2 regions of the Psychrobacillus sp. Z3-81 genome follow, and region 2 is predicted to be linked to the other one. Evidence: a T-box and tRNA genes for the amino acid it is inferred to sense, from the RefSeq annotation. Region 2 holds a T-box; the other holds one or more tRNA genes.
What was found. A T-box is a leader RNA that pairs with one kind of tRNA and senses whether it is charged. The one in region 2 lies ahead of thrS (threonine--tRNA ligase), so its partner is inferred to be a tRNA-Thr.
Positions count from the first base shown of each region.

Region 1: it encodes a tRNA-Thr, which carries the amino acid that the T-box ahead of thrS (threonine--tRNA ligase) is inferred to sense. The anticodon was not compared.

Region 1 covers NZ_JBWQPU010000019.1:48,895-57,589, reverse strand. Annotated here, with positions in the region: gene AC1ECF_RS16165 (L-lactate dehydrogenase) at 763-1,692, shown strand; tRNA gene AC1ECF_RS16160 (tRNA-Asn) at 1,857-1,931, shown strand; tRNA gene AC1ECF_RS16155 (tRNA-Thr) at 1,947-2,020, shown strand; gene AC1ECF_RS16150 (DUF1428 family protein) at 2,219-2,569, opposite strand; gene AC1ECF_RS16145 (MBL fold metallo-hydrolase) at 2,585-3,325, opposite strand; tRNA gene AC1ECF_RS16140 (tRNA-Val) at 3,563-3,638, shown strand; tRNA gene AC1ECF_RS16135 (tRNA-Tyr) at 3,662-3,745, shown strand; tRNA gene AC1ECF_RS16130 (tRNA-Gln) at 3,752-3,826, shown strand; tRNA gene AC1ECF_RS16125 (tRNA-Ala) at 3,848-3,920, shown strand; gene AC1ECF_RS16120 (GNAT family N-acetyltransferase) at 4,201-4,770, shown strand; gene rocF (arginase) at 4,840-5,745, shown strand; gene sigW (RNA polymerase sigma factor SigW) at 5,907-6,482, shown strand; gene AC1ECF_RS16105 (zf-HC2 domain-containing protein) at 6,494-7,117, shown strand; gene cdaA (diadenylate cyclase CdaA) at 7,251-8,087, shown strand; gene AC1ECF_RS16095 (CdaR family protein) at 8,080-8,695, shown strand, end outside.
Region 2 covers NZ_JBWQPU010000008.1:9,743-18,437, reverse strand. Annotated here, with positions in the region: gene AC1ECF_RS10115 (VanZ family protein) at 1-174, shown strand, start outside; gene AC1ECF_RS10110 (DUF4179 domain-containing protein) at 234-1,244, opposite strand; gene AC1ECF_RS10105 (sigma-70 family RNA polymerase sigma factor) at 1,241-1,771, opposite strand; gene AC1ECF_RS10100 (GNAT family N-acetyltransferase) at 1,918-2,424, opposite strand; gene AC1ECF_RS10095 (DegV family protein) at 2,571-3,428, shown strand; gene thrS (threonine--tRNA ligase) at 3,470-4,666, opposite strand; T-box leader at 4,716-4,939, opposite strand; gene AC1ECF_RS10085 (CoA-disulfide reductase) at 5,229-6,575, opposite strand; gene AC1ECF_RS10080 (catalase) at 6,719-8,695, opposite strand, start outside.

The DNA of each region.
Region 1 (8,695 bases), on a different contig from region 2:
TTCTATCCCTGTCAGAGACATCATAAGATTTACTCTCGTTCAGAGGAGCAATACTCTCGGATAGATGGTGGTTACTCTCGTATAGCCGTGGGTTACTCTAGGATAGAGCAGATTTACTCTCATTCAGCAGTAATACTCTCGTTCCCGGAGCATTTATTCTCAGACAAGCCGATTTTACTCTCGTTCGTGCCAGACTAAATAAATGGATATCAGTGCCGCATTCCTATCAATATAAAAAAGTTATAATGGGGATAGTAAAATAATAATTCTTTGCAGACTAAAAAATTCTTAGTTAAAAAGGAAATCTTTTAATCCCGTACATAAAATTCGACATTTATGCGCAAAATAGTTGTATCTAATTTCCAAAAAAATCATCTATGATTTGTTGTAACATAGGACTTGTGGACAGAAAAGGAAGTTTGCGCTCCCTAATATAAGCTACTATAATAAAGATTGCATTCGGCGATACATATGAAGAAGTAGTTGCCCATTTGGAACCATCTATACGGTATGTTCAACTACATCACCTGAACCAATTTTTAATCAAAATGGAACACTGTTCTGGATCTAGCTTGAATTTGGATGGACAGGTGTATTGTGAAAAGGATTACCTAAAAATAGTAGTTCACTCTTAGTACATACAAGTCATTACTGTGCGACATACTTTTTACTGGTGTAATAAATACTTTAATTTAAGACATACTAACAGCGAGCGTTGAATGTATATCTGACTATTTTTGATTCTATATATGAGGTGATTTAATGAGAAAAGTTGTTTTAGTTGGTTGCGGTGCGGTTGGTACTGCTTATGCATATAGTCTAGTTAACCAAGGGGTTGTTACTGAACTTGTACTAATCGATGCTAATAAAGAAAAAGCAGAGGGTGAAGCAATGGACCTTGTGCATGGTATGGCAGTGGCAACAACGAACATGAAAGTTAGTGTTGGTACCTATGAGGAGTGCAAGGATGCACAACTAATTGTTATTACGGCCGGAGCCAACCAGAAGCCTGGTGAAACGAGATTACAACTCGTAGAACGCAACACTCGAATTATGCAATCTATTGTTCAGGAGATTAAAAAAAGCGGCTTCGATGGAATTCTTCTCATTGCTTCCAACCCAGTTGATGTGATGAGTTATGTAGCATACAAGGAAAGCGGCCTGCCTGCGAACAAGGTCATTGGTTCAGGAACTACCTTGGATACAGCTCGTTTCAAGGTACTTTTAGGAGAGTACTTTGAAGTAGATCCAAGGAATGTTCATGCAGTTATCATCGGTGAGCATGGTGATAGTGAACTAGCTGTATTCAGTCAAGCTAATATTGGGGTAGAATCGCTGGAAGATTTCTTGGAAAGACGAAATAATCCAAATGATAAAGAAAAACTCAACTCGATCTTTAACGCAGTTCGTAGGGCTGCTTATGAGATTATTAATCGTAAAGGTGTTACGAATTTCGGAATAGGAATGTGCTTAACAAGAATCACGAAGGCTATTCTCAATAACGAGCATTCTATTCTTCCAGTTTCTTGTTTATTGAACGGCGAATATGGCCAAGAAGATATCTATATGAGTGTCCCAGCCGTTGTAACATACGAGGGTGTGAAAGAAATTCCTACCTTAAAGTTGAATGAAGAAGAGACAAAGCTATTCAATCAATCAGCAGAAATTCTACGTAAAACGAGAGTAAACTAAAACTCCTTTTACAAGAAAATAACCATGGTATAGTTACCGTGGTTATTTTCTCTTATATTCTTTTTTAAAAAAAGCTGTATAAAATAAGGGTACAAAAACATACTAATGAAAGAAATTGATACTTGAAAAAGTTTGTTAAATTACCTATAATTATATCTAGACGTTCCGAAGTAGCTCAGTGGTAGAGCAACCGGCTGTTAACCGGTTGGTCGTAGGTTCGAGTCCTACCTTCGGAGCCATTTTTATGTTAATTTGCTTCCATAGCTCAGTTAGGTAGAGTGCTTCCATGGTAAGGAAGAGGTCACCGGTTCGAGCCCGGTTGGAAGCTTAATTGAAAAACAAAAAGCGAATCTCCAAAGATAATGGAGAGTCGCTTTTTTCTGTCTGTCTAGAATTTACCATGCTGTCCAAACAGAGAGTAATTGATAAGTATTAAACAATAGGTAGTAATGCTAGTTCATAAATGAAAAAGCGACTTTGTGATTGGCTCTGTTAAGACAATCACAAAGTCGCTTTTAAATGGACGTTATGGCATTCCAAATTCGCCGCGGACAGTTCTGCTCATATCAATCACCTTTGTCATTTGGTTATATAGCGTATTAATCCGTTCGTCCTGATCAACTTTCTCCAATACCTGAATCTGATGTCTCTTATTATGATAGCGGTTAATTTCCATCATCAGTATTTCTTTTTCAAGCAGTTCTACAGCAGATACCATTCCGGCACAACCGTATTCAGGCTGAATGGATGTAGCGACATATGTTTCACTTTCGATAGCGCCATACTCTTTATAGATGCGTTCGGCCTCTCGATTAATCTGTAAAAATTGTTCTTTATTTTCTTCAGTTACTGGATAAAGATAAATTTCTAAATACATGAGCGCCCTCCTTACTTAGGATGAAAACTTATAAGAGTACAGCGGTCTTGCTAGCCTTATTTTTTCTTTTCGTTCTATCTGCAGCTTTGCGTCCTCGGTATCGTAACCACTATGATAGTGCATTAAAATCATTTTTTTAGTTAAGGATGAGTCAAGCGCTTTTATTTCCTGTAAGCTAGGGTGGGAAAGGATGGGAAGATCCCACATATGACAGTCGTGAAAGATGGTATGAACATTTAGAGAATGAAGCAAAGCCTCGTTGACTATGGAATCACCACTGTAATAGAAATACGGCTCTGCTAATAATCCGTAACTGATCATCTGGGGAATATGATCTGTGCGGATAATACGAAATGATTGGCAAGCTATATAGAATTCTTCCTCTGGTCGAACGAGCGTTACATGAAAATAATCCTCCAATTTTTTCGGACCGTTAGTAGATAGCCCAAGTCCCTCCTTCAATGTATTCCATAAGCCTTCAACCAAATCCTCTGCAAGATAGAGATTTATTTTTCCTTTCCCAAGGATTGTCTTATAATGTGCTAGCTGCTGTAGACCGTTTATATGATCTTCATGGAGATGGGTGATGAATAAATGCTCTACAATATTTAAGTCAAATCCTAATTTCTGAAGCGACTGTCGATTAGTCGCTGGAAAGTCTATAAATAGGCGAGTATTGTTCCATTCAATAAATGCGCTATTATGTCCGATTCTATCTGGTAGAAAGTCTCCGGTTCCAAGGAAGGTTAATTGCATAAAGGTACACCCTTTCTGTCATAATTATGCTTTAGTTTAAGTATCTACCAATGGTAACAGAAAGAAAAGTACTACCTGGATAACTCGCTAAAAACTCTTGCCAAACAACCTATAAAAAAGTAGAATGATTACATAGTTCTTTTTAGAAAACAGATATCTTTTTTTAAAAAAGTGCTTGTTTCGAAAAGGTGCTTATGATAATATATTTATTGTCCGGTTTTTCAATAAAACCTACATGGAGGATTAGCTCAGCTGGGAGAGCATCTGCCTTACAAGCAGAGGGTCGGCGGTTCGAGCCCGTCATCCTCCACCATTTTAATTTATTTAATATAGCCTGGAGGGGTAGCGAAGTGGCTAAACGCGGCGGACTGTAAATCCGCTCCTTAGGGTTCGGCGGTTCGAATCCGTCCCCCTCCACCAGTTTTTTGGGGTATAGCCAAGCGGTAAGGCAACGGATTTTGATTCCGTCATGCCCTGGTTCGAATCCAGGTACCCCAGCCATTTTACACATCACCCTGATATGGGGCCTTAGCTCAGCTGGGAGAGCGCCTGCCTTGCACGCAGGAGGTCAGCGGTTCGATCCCGCTAGGCTCCATCCTAAAAAATCCTTTCCACCTTTCAGGCGGGAAGGATTTTTTCTTATTGTTCAGCTTCAGCGCTTTGCACCTCGAGGTCAAATGGGTGCCGACTGCCTCCTCGCAGTCCTTAATTTGCTTGTCGAGGCATGCCTTGTGCTTTCTTAATAGGACGATAAGTATTTCTTTTGTATGTATTTTGTTCTCTTTGAAATTTGCTTTCAGGAAAGTATGCTAGAAATAGCAATTCACGACTCACAGCTATTATTTATCTTCCACTATATAAAAAGAGGTGTACGGATGCTAAATTATCAAAATGTTACACTACGTCCTTTAAAAGAAACTGATTTTGTGGAATTATGGAGGCTGTTTGAGCCGGAAATATTTGAATTTATGTTACATAAAGTAGAAACACAGAATCAGTTGAATAAGTGGCTTCAGGCAGGTATTGACCAGATGCGTGAGAGGAAGGCTCTTACTTTTGCTGTAGAGCATACCGATACTAAAGAGATAATGGGAACTACACGGATTTATGGTATCGATTATACAAATAAGTCTTGTGAAATCGGCTCAACCTTTTACGGAAAAAGGTTTCAGCGAACGAATGTGAATACGGCATGCAAATATCTTTTATTAACATATTGTTTTGAAGATTTGCAGCTGATACGTGTTCAACTTAAAACAGATGAACAAAACCTCTCCTCCCAACGGGCGATTGAGCGAATAGGGGCAAAAAGAGAGGGCGTTCTTCGGAATGAAAGAATTCGTTCAAATGGAGTGGTAAGGAATACCGTTATTTATTCTTTCATTGATGAAGAGTGGGGAAAAACGAAAACCCATCTTTTTCAACTGTTGCATAAATATACGTGAGTTTGCGCTGTTGAGCCATATGAAATTTGGAATTACAATAGATGTATGAATTGAAAGGGGCTTAAAAACATGAATCATTTAAACCTATCCATTATTGGAGTTCCAATGGACTTAGGTCAAAATAGACGTGGAGTAGATATGGGTCCTAGTGCCATTCGTTACGCAGGAGTAGTTGAGAGACTAGAAGCACTTGGCCATCATGTGAACGATTTAGGGGATATTCCTATCGGTAAAAATAATCCAGAAAAGACGCCTCATGAAAAGCTTAGAAACTTACAAGATGTTATAGAGGGTAATACAGCGCTTGCTAATAAAGTACATGAGGTAGTAGCAAAAGGTGATTTCCCATTAGTGCTAGGCGGAGATCATAGTATTGCTATTGGAACGCTTGCTGGATTATCTGATCGTTATGAAAATATGGGGGTTATTTGGTATGATGCCCATGCAGATATGAACACAGAGGAAACGACGCCTTCAGGTAATATTCATGGAATGCCACTTGCGGTCAGCATGGGGTTAGGACATGAGGCGCTAGTAAATATCCGTGCGTATGCTCCAAAAATAAAACCGGAAAATCTAGTGATTATTGGTGCAAGGTCCGTTGATCCAGGCGAAAAAGCGCTTATTAAAGAAAAGGGTATTAAAGTATTTTCGATGCATGAAATTGACAAGCTAGGAATGACAGAAGTGATGAATCAAACAATCGCACATTTTCTAGCTCGTAAAGTAGATGGGGTTCACCTATCACTTGATTTAGATGGCATCGATCCGTTGTACACTCCTGGAGTAGGAACACCGGTGCCGGGTGGAATAAGCTATAGAGAGAGTCACTTGGCAATGGAAATGCTTTATTCCTCTGGTTTAATTACTTCCGCTGAATTTGTTGAGGTAAACCCTATACTTGATGAAAGAAATAAGACTGCTGATGTAGCGGTAGCACTAATGGGTTCTCTATTTGGTGAAAGTTTAATATAAAAATGAGTCAAAAAGTAGACAGATTTGTCTGCTTTTTCTTTTTTTATTTAAACACAAAGAGCTATTTCTTTGATAAAATTAAATTTAGATGAAAAAAATGAAACCTGCTGACACCTCGTACGTATAGGTAAGACAGCCGCATGGAGCGGAGGGAAATCTCAATGGATGCGTTAGTTAACAAAAGAATAAAGCAAGTGTTAAAAGGTGACAAGGATGCTTTTGCGGAAATCGTGGACCTTTACCAGCATAGGTTATATCAGGTTTGCTATCGTATGCTTGGGAATCGTCATGAGGCTGAGGACATTGCTCAGGAAGCGTTCGTACGTGCATTTATCAATATTCATACGTTTGATCAAAAAAGAAAATTTTCCACATGGCTATATAGAATTGCAACGAACTTATGTATAGATCGTATAAGAAAGAAAAAGCCAGATTATTATTTAGACGCGGAAGTAAAGGGTACAGAAGGATTAGACATGTATTCTCAAATAGCTGCCTCTGAGGAGCTTCCAGAAGAAGAATTGATGAAGCTAGAGCTGCAAGATAGAATACAGTATGAAATTAGCAGACTACCAGATAAGTATCGTTCAGCCATTGTCTTAAAGTATATGGAAGAGCTATCTTTACAAGAGATAAGTGAGATATTGGATCTGCCGCTGGGAACTGTAAAAACGAGAATTCATCGAGGTCGTGAAGCACTTCGTAAACAATTGAGCAAACAAGCCAATCTATTGTAGGAGGAATCATCATGAATGCGTGTCCAGAACGAATTGTTCACTATATGCACGAATACTTAGATGGCGAAATAAGTCGTGAACATGAGCTGGAGCTCAAGGCGCACCTACAGACATGCAAAGAGTGCCAGGCTCATATGCATGAGCTCAGTGATGTAGTTGCTTTTGTGAAGGGCGCGGCTCATGTGGAGGCGCCAAATAATTTCACTATGTCTGTTATGGCGAGACTTCCAAAGGAAAAATCGCATACCGGTGTAAGTAGATGGTTTCGCCATCATCCTGTTTTGACTGCTGCTGCAGTATTTCTTGTATTAATGAGCAGCATGCTATTCTCATCATATCAAGATGACCAGCAATTCTCTTTCACAAAGCAAGAAAACGTGATAGTAGAAGGAGAAACGGTTATCATCCCTGAAGGACAAGTCGTAAAGGGAGACTTAGTTGTAAAGAATGGGAATGTACGAATAGATGGAGAGCTAGATGGTAATTTGACTGTTATTAATGGAACAAAGTACATGGCTTCTACAGCAAATATTACCGGTACTTCCGAAGAAATAAATGAGGTCTTTGATTGGCTATGGTTTCATATAAAGAATAGTGTGAAAGAAGTAGGCTCGTTTTTCAAGAAAGATGAATAAGGGCAAGCTGGAAGAGTGCAGATAGATATTTTAATGTCTGCACTTTTTTTGCGTTCTTCGAAAGAGAATTAAAACACGCTTATATGTTATAATGAGAACATATGGATTCGTGAGGAAAAGTGGGGGATGCCACATGTCGTTTATGGAGCAATTTACCGATTTTATGCCAGTAAACGTAATTGTAAATATTTTAGATGTTTTATTGGTTTGGTTCGTTATATATAAAATTATCACCCTTATTAAAGGGACAAAAGCTGTTCAATTATTAAATGGTATATTTATTATTGTTGTAACAAAAATAATGACTGACTTTTTAGGATTAGATACCCTTGGCTGGATATTAAGTCAAGTTATTAACTGGGGTTTTTTAGCAATTATCATTATTTTTCAACCGGAAATTAGAAGGGCACTAGAACAGATTGGGAGAGGGAAGCTATTCTCTCGCGGCTCCCAACATGAACAAGAGGAGCAGGAGCGTTTAATCGATGCAATGACGAAATCTGTGAGCTATATGGCGAAGCGTCGAATTGGAGCGCTGATCTCTATTGAAAGAGAAACTGGGCTAACAGAGTATATAGAAACAGGGATACCTTTAAATGCGAATCTTACTTCTGAGCTGTTGATCAATATCTTTATCCCTAATACCCCGTTACATGATGGAGCTGTCATTGTACAGAAGAACAAAATAACCTCTGCAGCATGTTATTTGCCTCTATCAGAAAGTCCGTTCATTTCTAAAGAACTTGGCACACGTCATAGAGCGGCTATAGGGCTCAGTGAAGTAACAGATGCTGTTACCATTGTAGTATCAGAAGAAACTGGTGCAGTTAGCATAACCTCAAATGGTGATTTGCATCGGAATCTTTCCATGGATGAGTTTAAGGTGCATTTAAGTCGACTTTGGTTCGGAGCAACGGAGGAACAGGTGACATCCTCCAAGTGGTTGAGGAGGGGTAAGCAAAATGGATAAAATGTTAAGTAATCCATGGATTCTAAGAATTATTGCCCTTGCCTTAGCAATTCTGCTATTTGTCTCTGTTAAATCGGAATTTGATACTTCCGATCAAAATACAAGCGGTACCGACGTAGAGGTCTTAAGAGATGTTCCCTTAGAAGTATACTACGATGATGAAAATTCAGTCGTAACAGGAACGCCTGAAACTGTAACAGTTAACATAGAAGGACCTGCTCAGCAGGTTAAATCTACAAAGGTGATGAAGGATTACAAAGTCTTTGTAGATTTAAGAGAATTAACCTATGGAGAGCACCGAGTAGCTATTTCAACTGAATCCTTTTCTGATAAGCTTAAAGTTAAAGTAGAGCCTGCTTATATAGATGTCGTAATAGATGAACGTATATCAGAAGAATTTGTAGTTGAATTAGACATGAATGAGAGCCTGCTAGCAGATAATTACGTGATTGCTGATACGTCAGTAGAGCCAAGAGTAGTTACAATTACGGGTGCAAAAGGCGTTATAGATAGCATCGGTTATGTAAAAGCGACCATTACTGGTTCGAATGGAATAAATAAATCCTTTGAACAACAGGCCAGCGTTCGAGTACTAGATTTGGACTTAA
Region 2 (8,695 bases):
ATCATCATCTTATTCTTTTTGGCCATAGCAGATGAATTCCGTCAATCTATGACTCCAGGGAGAACTGCTAGTATGCAGGATGTATTGCTGGATACCAGTGGAGCCGCAACAGCTATGCTGATCATTTTCTTTATCAGTTGGAGAAAAAAACAAACTAAAATTGAAAAAGAATAGACAAAATGAACGTATACTTAAAATATACGTTCATTTTATCACCTTAGACTATTCAGTGATTATTCATTTTCCAGTAACGGTACTACTAGTTTTAATTCTGTCATTTCCTCTCTTTCCCCTTCCTTATTCGTACGCAGGGGAACAAAAGTCAATGAAGTTGGGATTACATCAAAAGGCGGCAATGTAAGAACGATTTGATGACCATAGTTTCCTGGAACCATGCCCTGCTGTAAAGTCAGACCGTCATATCTTCGCCCTTCTGAATCCTGCACATAATATTCAAATGCTGGCCATTTATCATTTTCATTCAACTCCAACGGATAATCTGCACTCAAATCTATCCTTGTAGCTAGAGGTGTAAATATCACCTTTTCAGTTTTCAACGTATATAGTCCATCATCTGTCGTAGCAGATACCTCTGGATAAAAAGCAGAAACCTCTGCAGATACTTTTTGGAGGTCAAAGGATACTTCTAAATTAGTCTCATATCCAAATAAATCCTCACCATGAACTGTTACTTCTATTTCATCACCATATTGGTCATAGTTAGCAAACGTCAATTGACGATGCTCAATAACGGTATGTGAGTCTATATCATCTTGTCCTCCTTGCCCACTTGCTACTTGAACAGGCTGGCCATTGATCGTGACATATCCAAAGCTATTTACTCCACTCATATCAAGCTCCTTATCCCCTGTATAGATGACAGAGACCATTAGGCGAGAACCGTCATAGGCTGCCTCTTTTACTGTCATCGTTATCCCGTTTTGACTGTCACTTTTATTAATCAAGGTAGCTAAATTATCTCGTTCCACCTTTTCCGAGGCAATATCTCTAAAATCTTTGTAAATAGAGCCGATGAGTGGAATATTGTTCAAAGCTTCCGCCATACCTGTAGAGACGAAGCCTGAGCCAAGCAGCGAAAGACATAGACCACATGCCACTAAGAAGGAACGCTTAATGGTATTTCGTGTCTTTCTTTTTTTCTTCGCCTGCAACATTGCCTTTTTTTCTCTTGCCTTTAACTGATCTATAGGGATGATGATATTTTCGTTAGTTTGACCGCTCATAGCATATAGTCCTCCTTTAAAATGGGTCTAAGCTCTTTCTTAGCTCTATTTAAGTGAGATTTAACAGTTCCTTCAGGGTAATTCATGATCTCGGCAATTTCCTTAATAGATAAATAATGATAATATCTCAACAATATAATGGTCTTCGCTGATGGATTTAAAGTTTTGAGGGCTTCTGAAACATCCATTGAAGTTGTGATTGCATCGTTTTTCTCTGGCGCAATTAATCGAGCAAACATCTCCTCATCCTCTGTTGTAAAATGTCGAGATTCTTTTCGAATAAAATCAATGGACTTAAAAACAATCATTTTCGTAATCCAGCTTGAAAAGCTTTCTGCCTTCTTCAATTTTTTAATAGAAATATAGGCTGTATAGATCGTTTCCTGATAGACATCTAAAGCATCCTGTTCATTTTTCACATAAGAATAAGCTGTTCTGTACAGCTTTTCACGAACCGAACTAATCAACTCTTCGAATGCTTCGTCATTTCCCTTCTTTGCTTTATGTACTAATTTTACTACATCCATTTCTACTCCCCTTTCTGTTATGTATTAAAGTCGAATGTAGAACAAGATTGGTTGCAAAATACACAAAATCATTCCTATGTAAAAAACAGAATCACAAATTTATGATTCTGTCTCTAGTCATTTTGCAAGCATCCTCGCCACTTAGGTTATCTGATTCTCAACACCATATGCTGTTCATCGTAATATTGATTTCCTACCTTCAGCGCTCTTTTTTCTTCTCCAAAAACCTCAAATCCTAGACTTTTATAGAGATTCTTTGCTATTTCATTGCTTGTGACGACTGATAAATTAATTTGTTCAATTTCTTCATTCTCCTTCGCATGCTCTATCGCTCTTAACAAAAGAGCCTTTCCTGCACCCGTTCCACGGGCGGAAGGCGTTACATACATAGCAAATATATTGGCTCGATGCTTCATCTTCTGGAAGGATTCTTGAACAAGCGTCACATTGCCTATTAGCCTATCATCTATAAATGCCCCGAAATTATAGTTACCTTCGGTCTGAAATTTAACTTTTACTCTCTCAATTGGTTCTTTTTGCTGAATAGCCTCCTCATAGCTGCTTCCAAATGCTTCCGGATTCTGTTGTAGTGCTTCCAGCCTTAATTCCCAATATGTCGCTGCATCTTGCACTTCTAATAACCGTATCTTCATGGTCAATCCCTCCAAAATTTGTTCAAATTATGTTCAAATTATGTTTCAGACTCCGAAATTTCGACAAAACATGACAAGTAACACTATGACTTCGAACATTTCTGTTATACATTGCGGATAAGACTATTCTACACCGAGGTGACATAATGACAACTAATGCCAAAAAAATTGCTTGGATCACTGATACTGCAGCATTATTAGACGAAGAGTTCATCACTAAACACCAAATTCATGTCTTACCCTTAAATATTATTTTTGAAGAAAAAGCTTATCGCGAAACAATCGACCTTACTAGTGATGAGTTTTATCATAAATTGAGAACTGCCAAAGTTCACCCTAAAACCTCCCAGCCACCCATCGGAGAGATGGTGAAGCTTTACGAGGATTTAAAGGCACAAGGCTATGATTGCGCAATAGCAATTCACGTATCTAGTGATCTATCAGGAACATTTCATAGTTCCCAAACAGCATCTAAACTAGCAAACTTCCCGGTATATGCTATAGATTCGAAGATAGGCTCTTATCCTATGGTGAAAATGCTAGAGACTGGTCAAAGCATGATAGAAAAGGGAAGCTCTATGGAGGAAGTGCTCTCTACATTGGAGGGTATGACACGTAACTCAGAGCTTTCCTTTATTCCATCCAGCCTTTCACAGCTCCATAAAAGTGGTCGTGTTTCAGGAACAGCTGCTTTTCTAAGTAATCTACTAAATATCAAGCTTGTCATCTCCTTTGATAACGGAAAGGTTGTCATGAAGGAAAAGGTCCGTTCAACCAAACGAGCGAAAAACTATGTAACGGATCTACTTAGAAAAGACATGGAAATAGCCAAAGTACCTGAGGTGGCTGTGATTAACTGCAACAACTTAAAAGATGCTCAAGCTTGGAAAGAAGAATTGCAAGCTGAGCTTCCAGAGCTAAACGTAATTGTCATACCCCTAAGCGCTTGTGTCGGCGTTCATGCCGGAGAAGGAACTATAGGACTTAGCTGGGTACGTTATTGAGGTAAGGGAGCTTGTGTTTCATAAGCTCCCTATCTTTTTACCTATAATTCATCCTTTAAAAGTAGAAGAAATTCATGTAACCCCATCTCTCCTATACTCCCCTCCTTATGCTTTCGCACAGAAACCACATTCTTTTCTACTTCTTGGTCCCCAATAATCAGCATATACGGGTGCTTTTGAAGAGCTGCCTCCCTTATTTTCAGTCCAATTTTTTCTACACGATCATCCATTTCTACACGATAACCTTTATCCTCCAGCTGCTGCTTAATCTCTCTAGCATAGTTGATTTGGTGGTCTGAAATCGGTAGTAGTTTTACCTGTACAGGAGCGAGCCAAAGTGGAAAGCTTCCTTGATAATGCTCTAAAAGAATCGCCATGAACCGTTCAATAGAGCCGTAAATTGCCCTATGAATCATGATTGGCTGTTTTAATTCATTATGCTCATCTACGTACTTACAGTCAAACTTTTCTGGCATTTGAAAATCTAGCTGTATTGTTCCACATTGCCAGCTTCTTCCCACCGAGTCGTAGATATGAAAGTCAATCTTCGGTCCATAAAAGGCTCCATCTCCTTCATTTACTTGATACTCCACATGTCGTTGTTGCAAAACGTTTTCTAATGCCTGCTCTGCTTGATTCCAATTATCTAATGATCCCATGTAATCTTCAGGTCGTGTAGACAACTCAACTTTGTAGCTAAAACCAAATGCTGAATAGAACTCATCCACTAACTCTAGTACCTTTGCGATTTCCTCTTCTATTTGACTCTCTAGTACAAAGAGATGTGCATCATCCTGAGTAAAAGCACGGACTCTCAGCAATCCATTCAATGACCCGGACAGCTCATGGCGGTGAACCAGACCAAGCTCTGCATAACGAAGTGGCAACTCACGATAACCTCTTCGCTTACTGTTAAAAATCAGCACTGCACCAGGGCAATTCATAGGTTTGATCGCATACTTTTGGTCATCCACATCTGAAAAGTACATATTTTTATGGTAATGATCCCAATGCCCTGATTTCTCCCACAACTCCTGTTTCATCATAATCGGTGTTTTTATCTCCTGGTAGCCCGCTTTCCTATGCTTTTCTTTCCAAAAACTCTCTAATTGATTTCGCAAAACCATCCCATTTGGAAGATAAAACGGCATTCCTGGTGCCTCTTCCATAGACATAAATAATTCTAATTGTTGGCCTAGCTTTTGATGACTTAGCCTTTCCTCTGCTTTTACTGACATTGTTAATTCCTCCCGATTTATGAATAATAAAAGACCACACTCATCCCGTACAAGGGACGAATGTGGTCGTGGTTCCACCCTAATTTTGCAGCATAATGAAGGCTGCACTCAAGTAAGATAACGGTTTCCCGGTTACAGATAATCGCCAGTAAGCTTTCCCTGCAACTGCTCCAAGGTGGTAAGTTAGTCTACTTTCCTCAGGGATTTCAGCCTGTGTCCCTGGTCTCTGTAAAGAAAAGTATGATTTACTCATATCCTTATCGTTGCATTTCATATTTACATAAAAAAAGACCACACCCATCCCATATAAGGGACGAATGTGGTCGTGGTTCCACCCTAATTTCGCAGCGTAAAGTAGCTGCACTCAAATAAGATAACGGTTTCCCGATTACGGTTATCATTTTCCCGTAATAGCTCCAAGGTGGTAAATCACTCTTATTTCTGAAGGGCTTTCAGCCGATGACCCTGTTCTCTTTCCAGAAAGCGAAGAAATGATTCTTGTCCTTTTCCTTGCTGATTATGTCCAATTAAATTTTTTATAGTATATGCCATTATGTTAAATTTAGTCAATACTTAAATTTTTTGATTCCTTTCTAGCCAATTGCTGAAGGGGGTCCCAAACACCATTGAAAGGCGGAGAATAAGAAAGGTCCATATCAACTAAATCGTACAAGGACATTTCATGAAATAAAGCCATTGCTAGCACGTCTGTCCTTTTATCAACACCATTACCGCCAATGATTTGCCCTCCCAGTAGGAGCTTAGATTCCTTCTGACAGAGTAGCTTGATTTGCATCAATTCCTTCCCAGGATAATAACCAGCTATGTCATTTGCTTGTAAGGTATACACTTCGTAAGCAATACCTATTCGTTCTGCCTCTTTTTCAGATAATCCCGTTCTTCCCAGGTTTAAATCACAAAATTTCATAATGGATGTACCAAGCACTCCCTTAAACTCCTTACTTACTCCTATCATATTCAACCCTGCTAGTCTTCCTTGCTTATTAGCGGTAGTGCCTAGTGGTATATAGTCATTTAAATGCTTGATTCTGTGGTAATGAGTAGCACAGTCTCCAGCAGCAAATATATCGGTAATATTTGTTTCCAAGAATGGATTAACAATAATTGCTCCATTCGAATGTAGCGTAATGCCTGTATCCTTTAAAAAGCCTGTGTTAGGCTTTACTCCAACGGCTACCAGCACCATGTCTGTATCGTATTCCCCTTTGTCCGTTACTACCTTTTCCACTCTTTTATTTCCTTGAAAGGCTTCTACTTCTTCCTCTAATATAACCTCTATTTTATTCTTGATAGCCTCTTGATAAACAAACTCTGCCATATCAGAATCAAAGATATCCGCAAGCTGGTCTCCACGCTGTATAATGCGGACCTTTTTCCCTGCGCTCACAAAGTTCTCTGCCATTTCTAATCCTACATATCCACCACCAATAATGGTAACCTGCTTTACTAATTCTAAATCCTTTATAATGGCTTCCGCACTCGGGATTGTTTTAATCGTATGTACACCCTCAAGCTGGTAGCCACTCCAATGGGGAATTACTGGCCTTGCCCCTGTTGCAATTAACAATCGATCATAAGAGTATTCAAAGCTCTCTCCTGTAAGTAAATTTGTCCCTTCAACGGTCTTCTTATCAGGATTTACGCCTGTCACCTTATGTCTAACCCTTGCATCTATTCCATATTTCTCTCGAAAAGTTTCTACCGTTCTGGCAATTAAGTCCCCGGTATCTGGAATAAGACCACCTACTACGTATGGTAGACCACACTGTCCATAAGAATAGATTTGGCCTCTTTCAAGTGTAGTAATTTCCGCCGTAGGATCATTACGGACAATTTCCATTGCCGCACTCATTCCTGCTGCATCCCCACCAATAATTACATATCGCACATGATTACCCCCATTCCTTATTCATTATTCTCCCATTGTTAAAATGAATATACTTGAACACCTCGCCTAACCCAAAAGGGTGCCCAAAAGTAATAACTTTGGACACCCTATTCCTATCTCTTTGTTTAGCAATCTATTTCTTTCTATACCGCTCTATCCCAGAAGCGGTGCTTCGCTATCGCTTGGATAAAAGTATCTACAAAGGTAATTCCTTTTTCGCTCGTAAATACACCCACTTGTCCATCTAAATGAAGATCTGTTATGACTTGATCTCCGCTAAAGGAGGAGCCTATCGGCTTGTAGTGAGTATACGCCTCTTGAATGAATAGCATGGCTTGCTTCTTAAACATCGGGGTCATTCCCTTATCACTAACGATATAGACAGCATCAAACAACACAGAATCTGCCGTAAGGAAAGTATGGTCAACTTCTAGTGTAGAGCCACCCACACCTTTAACTGTACCAGCATGATCACTTACTACCTCTGGCATTGTTCCTTTTGCTTTGAGTCCGTCTAATACCTCCAATAACCCTTCATCGAATCCATCCCCTACTAAGACTGCTATTTTTCTAGTATCTGGCTTCATCACAGTATTTAACTGACTTAATGCTGGAGAGGTTTTCGTATTGGATTTTTCAACAGTGCCTTGTACCACAAGACCTAAATTTTCTGCCACCTTACTAGCAAGATCAAAGTCTATATTTGCAATCATTTCAATTACTTGAACTCTTATAGACTTTTCCTTACACTTTCCTAGCTCGAAGCTAAATGCCTCTATGATATGCTCTTTCTCCGGCTTACTCATACTATTCCAGAACAAAGTCGCTTGGGAGAAATGATCTTTAAAGCTTTCGCTTCTTGCCCTTACCTTGCGAGCATCTATTTTTTCTTGGTAGTGTGTGTAACCGCCCTCTTCAGCACTTACTGGTGTAGGCGTATTCCCTGCTAGGGAGTTTTTATGGTAGCTTACTCGTCCTACATTAATCGTCTGTCTACCAAATCCGTCTCTTTGGTTGTTATGGAAAGGACAAACCGGACGGTTAATCGGGATTTCATGGAAGTTAGGGCCCCCAAGACGGAGAAGCTGTGTATCTGTGTAAGAGAACAATCTACCTTGCAGTAGCGGATCGTTAGTAAAATCAATACCAGGTACTACGTGCCCTGGATGAAATGCTACTTGCTCCGTTTCTGCGAACACATTGTCCACATTTCGATTTAATGTCATTTTCCCAATAATTTTCACCGGCACATCTTCCTCCGGCCATATTTTCGTAGGGTCTAGAAGATCGAAATCAAATGCGAACTCGTCCTCTTCTGCGATTAGCTGTACACCTAATTCATATTCTGGAAAGTCTCCATTCTCAATCGATTCATATAGATCTCGTCTATGGAAGTCAGGATCCTTTCCGTTTATCTTCTGTGCTTCATCCCAAACAACAGAATGTGTTCCTAAGAGAGGCTTCCAATGGAATTTCACAAAGTGAGACTTTCCTTCTTCATTTACAAAACGGAAGGTGTTCACACCAAAGCCCTCCATCATACGGAAGCTACGAGGGATTGCACGGTCTGACATCGCCCACATAATCATATGCGCTGTTTCCTGATTATTGGCCACAAAATCCCAGAATGTATCATGCGCGGATGCAGCCTGTGGTATTTCGTTATGCGGCTCTGGTTTAAGGGCATGAATTAAATCTGGAAACTTGATAGCGTCTTGTATAAAGAAAACCGGTATGTTATTTCCTACTAAGTCATAGTTCCCTTCCTCCGTGTAAAACTTTGTTGCAAAGCCACGAGCATCGCGTGCCAGCTCTCCTGAGCCTCTAGATCCAGCTACCGTGGAAAATCTAACGAAAACTGGCGTTTTAGAACCTGGATTTTGCAAGAACTTTGCTTTCGTATATGGCTTCATCGACTCATAAACCTCGAATACTCCATGAGCTGCAAAGCCTCTTGCATGAACGATTCTCTCAGGTATACGCTCATGGTCGAAGTGCGTCATTTTTTCACGAAAATGAAAATCCTCCATCAAGGTTGGACCTCGCTCCCCAGCCTTCAAGGAGAATTCATCCTCTGAAACCTTCAATCCTTGGTTCGTTGTCATCGCCTGATCCTTATC